One region of the Caproiciproducens galactitolivorans genome, then DNA from elsewhere that is predicted to be linked to it. Evidence: riboswitches for the same ligand, from Rfam matches in the RefSeq annotation. Region 1 holds a riboswitch; the other holds the start of a gene.
What was found. Region 1 has a riboswitch for cyclic di-GMP ahead of P9B68_RS02645 (prepilin peptidase). Riboswitches for the same ligand answer to the same signal wherever they lie in the genome.
Positions count from the first base shown of each region.

Region 2: another riboswitch for cyclic di-GMP. It lies ahead of P9B68_RS05425 (RNA polymerase sigma factor); the one in region 1 lies ahead of P9B68_RS02645 (prepilin peptidase).

Region 1 is NZ_JAJUFJ010000002.1:55,798-62,015, reverse strand. It holds gene P9B68_RS02670 (DegV family protein) at 1-325, opposite strand, end outside; RNA gene ssrS (6S RNA) at 596-786, opposite strand; gene P9B68_RS02660 (DUF1292 domain-containing protein) at 798-1,103, opposite strand; gene P9B68_RS02655 (MATE family efflux transporter) at 1,993-3,387, shown strand; partial or broken gene P9B68_RS02650 (hypothetical protein) at 3,534-3,789, shown strand; cyclic di-GMP riboswitch class I at 4,040-4,126, shown strand; cyclic di-GMP riboswitch class I at 4,182-4,267, shown strand; gene P9B68_RS02645 (prepilin peptidase) at 4,362-5,024, shown strand; gene P9B68_RS02640 (Flp family type IVb pilin) at 5,307-5,489, shown strand; gene P9B68_RS02635 (TadE/TadG family type IV pilus assembly protein) at 5,661-6,149, shown strand; gene P9B68_RS02630 (TadE family protein) at 6,165-6,218, shown strand, end outside.
Region 2 is NZ_JAJUFJ010000005.1:54,898-61,115, forward strand. It holds gene P9B68_RS05395 (aminotransferase-like domain-containing protein) at 1-231, shown strand, start outside; gene P9B68_RS05400 (hypothetical protein) at 357-509, shown strand; gene P9B68_RS05405 (HpcH/HpaI aldolase family protein) at 584-1,360, shown strand; gene P9B68_RS05410 (2-keto-4-pentenoate hydratase) at 1,378-2,175, shown strand; gene P9B68_RS05415 (RidA family protein) at 2,196-2,576, shown strand; gene P9B68_RS05420 (PhzF family phenazine biosynthesis protein) at 2,605-3,405, shown strand; cyclic di-GMP riboswitch class I at 3,713-3,800, shown strand; gene P9B68_RS05425 (RNA polymerase sigma factor) at 4,290-4,715, shown strand; gene P9B68_RS05430 (hypothetical protein) at 5,256-5,453, shown strand; gene P9B68_RS05435 (recombinase family protein) at 5,551-6,218, shown strand, end outside.

The DNA of each region.
Region 1 (6,218 bases):
GCTCTTCTGCGGTTAGCCGCGCGTTATTATAAGTACCGCTCAGCCCCGAGGAAAAGGCGATGTATATGACATCCTTGCCGGATTGCAAAACCGGTTCGAAATATTCGGTAAAGGTTACAGGGCTGATTTGATTTGTGGTGGAAGTTTCCCCATTGCGAAGGCGCTCATAAAAGTCGCGGGAGGACAGTTCGCGTTCGTCCGGGTAATTGCTGTAAGATACATCTCCTATCGTAAAGGTCATCGGAATTACCTGAATATCCAGTTCTTCTATGAGTTTAGGGGAAAGATCCGTTGTAGAATCCGTTATAATTTCATATTCGCTCATCTTGTTTTCTCCCTTCTGACAGAACAAATTATATCGTATCCGCTCGGCTGTGTGTAGAGACAGAATTCACGGACTGTCTTATGGAACCATGGGATTTCTTTAAAATATATATCTGACCGGCGTTTTTTTGCCCGGACAGCGTCGCGAAATGCCTCGAATACTTCCTTGCTGAAACGAAGAAACACCTTTGCCGCCTGCACATCGCCGCTCAACCGTACTTCCCAGAAAAGAAAAAGCTTCTGAAAACTCAGAAGCTTTACTGCTTTTTAAATTAATCCCGCCTGGCCGTAATGTGCTTAAATAACCTGCTACCGTCAAGCAGGTGGGTGCTGGCCCAATGGTTTCATACTCCCTTCGTCCGGCAAAAGCCGGGAGGTCTGAAGTCCGCCACCGGAGCGCATGCTCCCTATTATCATTTTGTAGGGTTATTTTGCAACGGTCCGCGCACCAGGCAGGGTGAAAGCGTCCATCATTATTCGTCGTCGATCTCTTCGGAATCGTAAAGCTCCTCGAAACGGCTTTCAAAAAGCTCCGCCAGCTTATCAAGAAGTTCTTCGTCTTCGACTTCGGCAAGTTGCTGCTCGCCATTCTCATCGATCGCTTCAAAGATATAGTAGGTACCCTCCGCGTCGACTTTGTCCTGCGGATCCTCAAATGTCGGCAGTAACGCGTAGAAACAGCCGTCATCGTTATCAATTACGTCCAAGACTTCAAATTCGTGCTCTTCGCCCTCGTCGTCGACTAGGGTAATTAAATCCGCACCATACTCGTCGTTCACAGGGGTCATCTCCTCTTGTTTAATTTGTCTATAGTTATTCTACCTTGCCGACCTGTCGAAGTCAACAGGAAAATTCAGATACAAAAGAATAAATAAAAATTTCAAGAATTTATTAAAAATTATATTGACATTTACTAGAAATCAGTTATAATATAATCAGGAAAGAGAGAGGGATGATTAAGGACGGCGTTCGAAAAACTGCTAATTAAGGTGGCACCACAAGAATGGCGCCATGAAAAAGCAGGGGAAGGTAGCGCCGGAAAAATCGATCTTCTTGAAAGGGGTGGGTCCAATGGGCAGTAAAATATCCTCAGAAACGCAGTATCCAGTTCGTTGGGCACAGCGTTAATTCCTGAATAGTGTAAATTTAAAGAGGAATGTTTTGGAATCCTTTTCACAATTGAAAGGGGAAAATCATTGAGCATTCAGAATTCCATACATTGGTTAGGGTCTTAGCGACACGATTTTGCAACCCGTTTTTAAGCTTTCTTAAAAAGCGGTTCGTTTAGGACATTTTAAGGGGTGAGTCCAAAATACAGTTAAGTACGCAGCTCTAACAGAAACAAGAAATTGGTGGTTCCGATGTTTATTTAATGGATTGGATTCTTATTCGGGCTCCGGCAGGATTGCCGGAGCTTTTTTATTCTAAATCGGCATACAACTAATGTGGTTTTATCAAACGGGATTTTTATTGGAAAGCGGCTTTCTTACCCTTATTATATGTAAAATACAAAAATTTGTTCAAATGAAAGCTTTTTAGTTTTCCCCGGATAGCCAATTTCTAATGAAAAAACGGGTCGGAATTTGTTGACTAATTTTGCGGTATAAACTGTTAATAGGCAGATAATTATGTTAAGATAGAAGAAATACAATATAAAGATGTGATTGTGTGACAAAGACCGAATTTTTAACAAAAACCGACCAATTTCTTAACAAACACTTTTCTGGAGAATCCATCCATTATCGCCAAGTAATTTCTATTATTTTACCGATTTTAGTTGATCAGGCGTTTATCATTTGTCTGAGCCTGCTGAATACCGCGATGATCAGCTCTTCCGGTGTGGCGGCGGTCGCCGCCGTAAACATGGTGGATTCTCTAAACATATTCTTAGTCAATGTTCTTATTGCCGTTGCGACAGGTGGCACCGTGGTTGTTGCGCAGTATAAGGGAAGCGGGAACGACGCCATGGTGTCGAAAGCCGCGGCCAATTCGCTGACTTCCGTATTTCTTCTGGCTTTTGTAATTAGTGCGGCGGTCGGCGTTTTCCATACCCCGACGCTGAACCTGTTGTTCGGAAAAGCGGATGCCGAAGTTTTCGAAAATGCAAAAGTATATCTACTGGGAAGTTGCCTGTCCTATTGCGGCATAGGGACAGTAGAAGCGGTCTGCGGCGCTCTTCGCGGCGTGGGCGAAACAAAATCCTCCCTCCGGCTTTCTCTTGCGATGAACCTTTGCTATGTTGTTCTGAACTTTGTATTTATTACGATTTTACATATGGGTGTTTTCGGGATGGTCATTTCCCTGAATATCGCCCGCTATGTAGGTGCTGGCTATTCGATTTATTACCTGCTGAAGGGCGATACCACCGTCCATTTTAAAGTGAAGGACGCCCTGCAGATTAGTACATCCATGCTGAAACGGATTTTCTTTGTCGGGATTCCGTTTGCCGCCGAGCAGATGTTCTTTAACGGTGGGAAAATTCTGACGCAAACCTTTATTGTTCAGCTTGGCGTTTATGCCATGGATATCAACGCGATCTGCAACTCCCTTGCCGGGCTTTTTCAGATTCCGGCAAACGCCTTGATCCTGACGACGGTTACCGTGGTCGGCCAGTGCATGGGACGGCGGGATATTCAGGATGCGCGGAAATTCATCCGCTCCTTCCTCTGGCTGTCGTCGCTGTCCTTTGCGGTGACCATGCTGCTGATCATGCCGTTTATACGCCCGCTCTTGACCCTGTTCCATCCGCCGGAGGCGGTTGTCCCCACGATTATCCAGATCATGTGGATAACTACGCTGGCAAATATACCGGTATGGTCCATCAGCTTTTTAACCCCAGCTGCGCTTCGTGCCGCGGGGGATTCCAAATTTACGTCCATTTCTTCCATGCTCACCATGTGGTTGCTCCGCGTGGTGCTTGGGTATGTTTTGGGGATCGTGCTTTCGTTCGGGATTGTCGGCGTTTGGGTTGCCATGATTTGCGAATGGGGCGTGCGCGGACTCATATTCCTACTGCGGTTCCATGGGGATAAGTGGTACCAGCACCATCTGATCGATAATTAATTCTGTATGGAAAACTGGTGCGGCGCGCTGCCGTGACTTTCTGGTAGTTCGGGATTGACGGCACGCCGATTTTTACACACCTGTCACGACAAAAGGCGTTGATCAGGAAAAAGACAGCTTTTTTACGACTTATAATGGGATGCTGATGGGTCGGTGAATTATATCTGGAATACCATAGGGGTACTTATACCTCCATGGCGAGGAACAAACGCGGCAACCGCAAAAGCAAATTTGCACTAATGAATCTGGAACTGATTTCCGTTTGGGCGGAAGAATACGGCGTCGCATATCCGGCGGAAGAAATCAGCACTATGTGGCGGACGGTTCTTCTGAACCAATTCCATGACATTCTTCCGGGTTCCGCCATAAAAGATGTTTATGATGTGACCAGAACGGAATATGCGGAAATACAGAAGAAATCGGAGGCTCTGACTAAAGAACGCTTGGATGTGATCGCTTCCGCGCAGGGGACGGGGAGGGATTCGGTTGTAGGCCAAGCTTGGAAACGATGCGGGAATCATCGGCGCCGCGGTTTTAAAATAAATGAACCTTTCTATACTTTTGTATTAATGATTTTTAAAAATTATTTAGTGGAACTATTGACAGGACGAATTTCTTGATATATAATTAGGACGAATCAAAAAGAAAATTACATATTAAGGTGCAAATTTGTCGAAAGGCAAAGACGCTAAACTATAGGGCCTAAGGATTTTATAATCTATGGCAGCCAGTTCCCTTTTGCAAGGATTTTTGGACGAATTTTTCTATCCGCAATTGGCTTTATACCATTGCGGATTTTTTTTATGCAAACTTATCGAAAGATAAGGACGCTAAGCCATAGGGTCTAAAGGATGACGTCCCATGACAGCCGGTTTCCTTTTGTGCATAGAGAGCATTTTTGAATGTATCTCTTTAGCCCACAACTGGTTAAGTTGTGGGCTTTTATTTTTGTTTGCAGGGGTTGGGGTATAAAGATGTTAAAAATACTTTTTGCATGCGCAGCGGGGGTTGTCGGGTTTCTGTTCGGTTTGTATTTTCCCGATATAGTAAATTCCCTGATAGTGAGAAAGTGCGGACAGAAAGGCAGAGAGCTACCGGGCAAACTGGAATTTGGCAATACTGTCAAACTTGCGGTTTCTGTTGGCTTTTTCTTCGTTTTTAGCGGGATATCTTACCAGATATTCTCTGCAAGGTCTCTCTTTCTTTGTGCCTTTGTTGCCATTACGGCCGTTGCCACCGTAATTGACCATAAAATCCGCATTATCCCGAATGAGATTTGTTTGGCGCTGGTTGTTTTCGGGCTTGCCTACCGCTTTCTGGTGAATGGAATATATGGACTTTTAGAGTCTGTGGAAGCGTGTGCACTAGTTATAGGTATTTTCTTGATTTATTATGTAATCTTCTGCAGAAGAAAGGGATTTTATAATGGCATTGGGGCAGGAGATATCAAACTGGCGTTATCGACAGCTGTTGTCGTGGGATTTCCGGCAGTCATGACCTCGTTACTATATATGTCTGCCGCGCTGATTATTTATTGCGTCGGCGGATTGCTGCTGAAAAAGCTAACGCTCACCAGCCTTTTCCCGATGTGTGGATTTATCATGATCGGTTTTCTATTCGGCGTATTTGCCGCTTGAAATAATTTCTGAAAGAAAGTGGGTGGTTCATTTGTTGGGAGCCTTTTTGGAACAGGAAGATGGACAGAGTATGGTGGAATACGGCCTTATACTTAGTCTGGTAATTCTTGCGGCAATGGCAGGTTTTTCAGCCTATTCGAGTGAAGCGAGAAAAATGCTGGAGAGAACTTGTAACACGGTGGGGCAAGCTTTACCCCATTAAGACAATAATTTCTTTCGTCAAAAATCACCGGAGGGTGAATTTTTGAAATAAATTTATTTTAGGGAAGGGGGGGAATAGACATGAAAAACATGCTCAACTGGCTTGCAAACGAGGAAAGCGGCCAGGGAATGGTGGAGTATGGCCTGATCCTTGCCTTGATTGCTGTTGTAGTTATGGGCGCAATGTCAGGCATTGGTACTAAGCTTCAAGGTATGTTCAATGATATGGCAGGTAAAATTGCCGGAAATACTTCTACCAAGTAATTTTCAAACAAAAGATGCGGAGCAAGAGGGGGAACCCCTTTCATACAAAAGGGATTCTCTCTCTTTCTCAATTGATTAAGGTATGAAGCATTTGTTGAAAAATGACGGGGAGTTAAAGAATAGTAAGTCATATTCATGAGTATTGAACAAGCAAGACATAGGAATTGTATTATGAGCAGAAATGGATTTTTAAAAATGTATGGAGAACGCGGGCAGGGTTTGGTGGAATTTGCTCTGGTACTGCCGGTTCTTCTGATCATATTGGGAGCGGCTGTTGATCTTGGTAGAATGATTAATTACAAAATCATCCTGCAGAATGCTGCTTCCGACAGCGTAAGAAGTATGAAACAGGAGTCCGACCTGAATCCGGATGTCATAAAAAGCAAGCTGTATGAAAAGTACGGGGACCAGCTCGATTTCAGTCAGTTTCAAGTCCGTTCTTCCGGCGGGGATGTTCAGCGAAAATATTATACATACCATGCGAACAGCTGGTATGGGTTTGTTGACAGAACGAGCTATTACGATTATTTTGACGCAACCATATCCGTAAATTATCGCATGAAGATGGCAACGCCCGTTATGGCAATGATTGCGGGGGAAGCGGTTACGCTTTCTTCGACGTTTACCGGTCAGGTTTATATAAACGGGTATAACGGATAAATGGGAAGTGAACACATGGGCGGTTTTCTTGGAAGAAAAGATGAAAAAGGGCAGAGCTTGGTGGAATTT
Region 2 (6,218 bases), on a different contig from region 1:
TGCCGTGGAGCAAGTGGAGATATTTTTCGTTGGTTGCTTCTGCCTGAAAAATATACAGGGGCGGCCTTTGAGCGACTTGTCTTATCCCATGGTGTTCAGGTAAACTCCGCAGATAAATTTGCAGTGGGAAAAACATTGCCCGCCCATGCGGTCAGGTTGTCGATCTGTGCACCCAGAGATTTGGAACAGCTTGAACAAGGAGTAAAAATTTTGGCACAGCTTATAAGGTGACTCATCCAAATGTGAGAATTGTTCGCCATACAATAATTTTATTGTATGGCGAATTCTATTGACTTAAAATATAATTTAGGGAGTCAAGGTGGAGCTGCAAAGAAGCAGGGTGCTCTCTAACTCCAATGGATGGGTATCATCCTCGTGAGATGCTTTATGATCTGCTGCCCGTCGAAGTTACGGACGAAATTATAGGAGTCTATGCAAAACCGCCGGAAGCATACATGGATGCGATCTGCTTTGCGTCATGGACATGGAGGAAATGGTACGTTGCATAAGCCCCAATATGACCAAACTACTCTCTCTAGGTGTGCGAATCAGAAATTGTAATAAACGATAAAGAGGATGCAGAATGGACCAAATGAAAGCAATCCACACAGAAAAGCAAAGAATGATAGGGACTTTTTTCGAATTGGGTGGCTGCAATGCGATAGAATGCCTTGCTGGAACCGGACTTGATTATGTAATCATCGATACCGAGCATGGGAATTTCACCCCGGAGGATGTTTGCAATTATATCCGGACGGCCGAAAATGGCGGATTGTTGCCCTATGTGCGAATCGGAAGTATTCAAAGACCATATGTTCTCCAAATGCTGGACATCGGTGCAAAAGGAATCATTGTGCCAAATATCACTTCAGTCGAACAAGTCAAGGAGTTAATATCCTATGCCAAATTCCCCCCACTGGGCAACAGAGGCTATTGTCCAAACCGCACTACACGCTGGGGGAGTTGTGACCCATCACAGTCAATTGACGAGTATATGGCCGACTGTAATCTTCACTGTAAACTCATTCCGCAGTGTGAGACGGTAGAGGCGCTGGAACAAATTGAAGAAATCACCGCTCTTGACGGCGTGGACGGCATTTTCGTCGGCCCATGCGATCTTTCTATCTCGATGGGTATTCCCTTGCAATTTAACGCGCCAGCCTTGAACGCCGCCATAGAGCGTATCCTCAAAGTATGCAAAGCCAACAGAAAAATGGCTACCATATTTGCGGGGAACTCGGCAGATGCAAATAGATGGTTCGCAAAAGGCTTTGACAGTGTAACTTGTGGACTGGATACATCTGTTTTTATCAACGCATACAAGGAACTGGTCAATGACTGTAAAGAAAATCAATTCTAAATAAGGAGGAAATCCCTGTGAAACAGTATGGCTTAAGTAAAGAACTACATGAAACAATTGCTAATCAGCTATATGAGGCCGAACGAAAGAACAGCCATATTCGCAAGCTAACAGAACAGTATCCTCAAATCACACAGGAAGATGCCTACGCTATTCAAAAAATTGGATTGGAACGTCGATTAAAAGATGGCGCGAAAATTGTGGGACGAAAAATCGGTATTACAAGCAGCGGGATGATGAAGTTGCTGAACTGCAATACACCAGATTACGGATATCTTCTGGACAATATGCTTGTTTATGAGGGGAACAGTGTTAAATCCTCAGAGCTAAATATCCCCCTTCTAGAGGGGGAAATTGCCTTTATTATGGGAGAGGATCTGAAAGGTCCCGGCGTAACACCTGCCCAGATTCTCACCTGTACGGCAGGAGTTGTCCCATGCTTTGAGGTATGCGATGGCCGATACGAAAACTGGGATGTTACCGTAATTGACACTATCAGCGACGATGCTGGCGCAGCCAGATTTGTTTTGGGTGGAAAACCAAAGCGCATTTCGGATATTGACCTAAGGTGTATCGGTATGGTGATAGAAAAGAACGGTCAGTTTGTAGGAAGTGCCGCTGGTGCCGAGGTGATGGGAAGTCCCATCAATTCCATGGCGTGGCTCGTTAATAAGCTGTCACAGTATGGCGACGGTTTACACAAAGGGGATGTTGTTTTGTCTGGCGCGTTCATGTCGGCAATTCCCAGTAAAACTGGTGACTTCTATTGTTTACATGTAGACGGCTTTCCGGCTTTGACATTAAAATTTGAATAAAATTATAAGAAGGAAAAACAATGAGCATTACACAAATTAGTACAAAAAAGGCACCCGCTGCAATCGGTCCATATTCTCAAGGGTATATTGCCGGCGATTTTTTATTCACCGCTGGACAGGGCGGGCTTAATCCGGCAGACGGGTCGGTTGTGGAAGGGGGCATTACAGAACAAGCTGAGCAGACTATGCGCAACCTAAAGGCTATTTTAGATGAAGCGGGAACCGATTTTTCTAAGGCTGTCAAAACGACCTGCTTTCTGGCTGACATGAATGATTTTCTGGCATTCAATGATGTGTATGAAAAGAGTTTTCTTTCAAAGCCAGCAAGAAGCTGCGTTGCTGTAAAGGAACTCCCTTTAGGAATCCTCTGTGAAGTAGAAGTTATTGCTTATATCAAATAATCGTTATATTTGGGAAAGGAAGTACACGATGAAGCAATATGTTGTAGACGCTTTTGCTAATAAGCTATTTGAAGGAAACCCTGCTGCCGTATGTGTAATGGAAAAATGGCCGGATGATGAGCTGATGCAAGCAATCACAACGGAAAACAATCTTTCCGAAACAGCTTTTACAGTGAAAGAAAAAAGCGGATATAGATTGCGCTGGTTTACTCCCGGTGGCGAAATTGATCTATGTGGCCATGCTACACTTGCCACAGCATTTGTATTGATGAATTATGTGGATACATCCGTATCAGAAGTTCATTTCCAGACTTTGAGCGGTGAACTGATCGTGAATAGAAAAGATGACCTGTATGAGATGGACTTTCCAAGCTATCATCTGAAACCTATTGAGGTAACCGATCAGATGGAGCAAATCATTGGTTATCGTCCAACAGAAGCATGGATGGACCGCGATCTGGTTTGCGTACTGGAACAGGAAGAACAGGTCAAGGCAGCAAATCCCGATTTGGAAAAAGCTAAGTTATTGCCTGGGCTTCTGCTGCACATTACAGCGAGAAGCAAAGGTTATGACTGTGTAAGCCGCAGCTTTGCGCCAAAGCTGAATGTTGCGGAAGATCCGGTTTGTGGTTCAGGACATTGCCATATAGCCCCCCTCTGGGCAGACAAATCAGGAAAGAAAGAGTTAGTGGCAAGACAGGCTTCCCGCCGTGGCGGAACTCTGTATTGCCAAGTGGACAACGGGCGTGTGAAGCTTGCAGGAAAAGCCGCTCTTTTTTCCATTTGTGAGATATTTTTGCCAGAAGGTTGTGAACACAAGGAAAGGTAAAAAGAATTGCGTATATTGGACGGTTATCAAACTGATAAACTCTATGAAAGAGTTTCTAATAGCTTTGAAAAGCAGAGCTATGAAAAACGAAGTGAAACGATTATTTGCTTATACAACAGCGTCTTTTATTTTGCTAATCATGATCTGGCTAGTAGTTGGTCTTTTAGCAATCCCCAATAGCTATTTTGGTATGACATTGAGTGCAATTTCGATAATATCCTGTCTTTGCTACATATATTATGGAACTAAATTATTCTTAAAATTAGGGTTGGACAAATTCTACCGAAAACTGTTTTTAACAATATAATTATGTCAAGGGCAAACTTGCCGAAAGGCAAGGACGCAAAGCAATAGGGTCTAAGATGCAAATGCATGATGACAGCCTTGCCACCAAGTAAAGTTGCGTATTAACCCTGCCCTTTGTGGCAGGGTTTTTATTAAAAAATTAGAAAGAAAGGCGGCACCCGCCCAACAAAAAAAACGTGAGTTTGGCGGGTCTATTCTTATGCCTGAATAAGCATTATTGTAACCCTCCAGCTCATTTGGAGGGTTTTTCTATGCGCGTTCGACATGCCTTGAACTTCAAACGACCGCTACCAAGCAGCGGCCTAGCGTGATGAAGCGGACATCTATCTGCTGCATATCGCTTTAATCGGTAGCCTGTCAAAAAAAGCCCGTGCGGTCTATGGGAGAAGTGCGGTCATCATCAGGAACTAATAGATCATAAAAATAGGATATATAGAATCACTGTGCAAAAAGCTCATTTGGATTGTGTCCAAATGGGCCTTTTTTGTCGTATAAAGGGTAATTCAGTTCGGTGCCGCTCACCCCCCTCTCCGTTTCGATTTGCCAAAATCTCAAAAATCGGAACGGAGGAATATTTGATGACACAGATCAACCTGCGGGACTACTATCCCGATTTTTATATCACCGACTGCATCATCGAGGTGCCGAACGAAGTTGCGGCACTCATGAACTCTTATGAACACGCCGAAGCCGCCTATTATCTGCGGAGATACCGCCATAAGGCATATTATTCTCTGGATCGCGACGACGGCATCGAGCATGACATCCTGTTCGTGTCCTTATCCCCCTGCGAAATCTATGAACGCAAAGTGACGGTCGAACAGCTCCATGCCGCCATCGCCGCCCTACCGGGCAAGCAGGCCAAACGTATCTATGCTTATTATTTCTTGGGGATGAGCAAAAGCGCCATTGCCAAGGCTGAGGGTGTCAACGAGAGTGCCGTCCGAGACAGTATTGACCGGGGACTGCGAAATATCGAAAAGTTTTTGAAAAATTTCCTGTGAGGCTCCTGCGAATGGGCCTCAAAAATGAAAAGGCTTATGAGGGATAAGTTTTGATTCTTCACTGAACCTTGAAAATTGAATAAGGGACAAGCCGGATACATACCGCAAGCAGCGGCATACAGGGAGCCGGACGGCGGGTGCGCCACGATCTTTCCTTGAGCGGAGAGGGTGATTGAATTTCAGCGTAACGGAAAGGGAGCGAAAAACACCAGCGCCGTAGGTAGAGCAGCGTCTTTCAGACGCAAGGTGGCTCTGTGGCAAGCATCTGTATGTAATGAAACTTCCGTTCAGTCACAGTCCGAGCGTGAAAAAACCGTCGCAGGCAATGAGAACGGCCCGCCATCAGCATGGGGGGAGGTGCAATTCCTATGGTAACAGGTACGCCGCCTGTTCGTCCGGAATGTCTGTAAACTATAAAAGCAAATCGAAACAAAGGGGCAGCCGCGCCGTAACTCCGTCATATCGCTTATCATGTTTGTTTGAGTACGTGAACAAATGGCTACAGTGCGGCTGCTTCCTGATCTGAGAGGAGGCATAACGGTGGAAAACTTAAAAACTACTGATTACAAAAACAACATACCGCCCGACGCTTCCGGACGCAATCGTTTAGATAAAACTTCAACCTATAAGGTGGATGGCAAAACGTTTATTGTTGAGCCTGTTTTTCAAACAGACGGACACGATACCTTGGCAATAATTTTAATGAGACTGATGAAGGCTGACGCGGATCAGTCTTGACGATAAGTGATAGCGCGACAAGCGTGACAAACGGCGGTCGAGATGGTATACCTTCTCCTGTAAATACTGCTTATTTGACTGCCGGAAAGGAGGATTTATGAAACGGTCAAATAGCAGAAAAAACCGGGAGGATACGGCTTTTCTTTATGAACGGCTGTCGCGGGACGACAATCTTGAAGGAGAAAGCTACAGCATAGGTAACCAGAAAAAGCTTTTAATCAAGGTTGCCAAAGAAAAGGGATATACAAACCTTGTGCATTTCTCAGACGACGGTATTTCCGGTGTCACAATGGAACGGCCCGGTTTTGTGGCGATGCTTCATGAACTTGAAGAGGGCCATGCAGCGGCTGTTTTTGTAAAGGATATGTCACGCCTAGGCAGAAACTATATTGAGGTCGGCAGACTCACGGAGGAATTCCTTCCTGAACACGATATACGTCTCGTCGCGGTTTCCGATAATGTGGATACTGCCGAGGGTGAAAACGAGCTGACTCCAATAAGAAATTTGTTCAACGAGTGGTATGCGCGCGATATCAGCAAAAAGCGGCGCATCAGCAACAAGATTAAGGGAAATGCCGGGGAACCGATGGGACAACCACCATATGGGTACATTAAAGATCCGGATGATCCCAAACATTGGATCGTGGATGAGGTAGCCGCCACTGTTGTTCGCCGAATTTATCAAATGACGCTGGACGGCTTTGGAACGGAGCAGATCGCCGCCGCGCTGGAACAGGACAGCATCCTGACGCCGATGTCCTACTG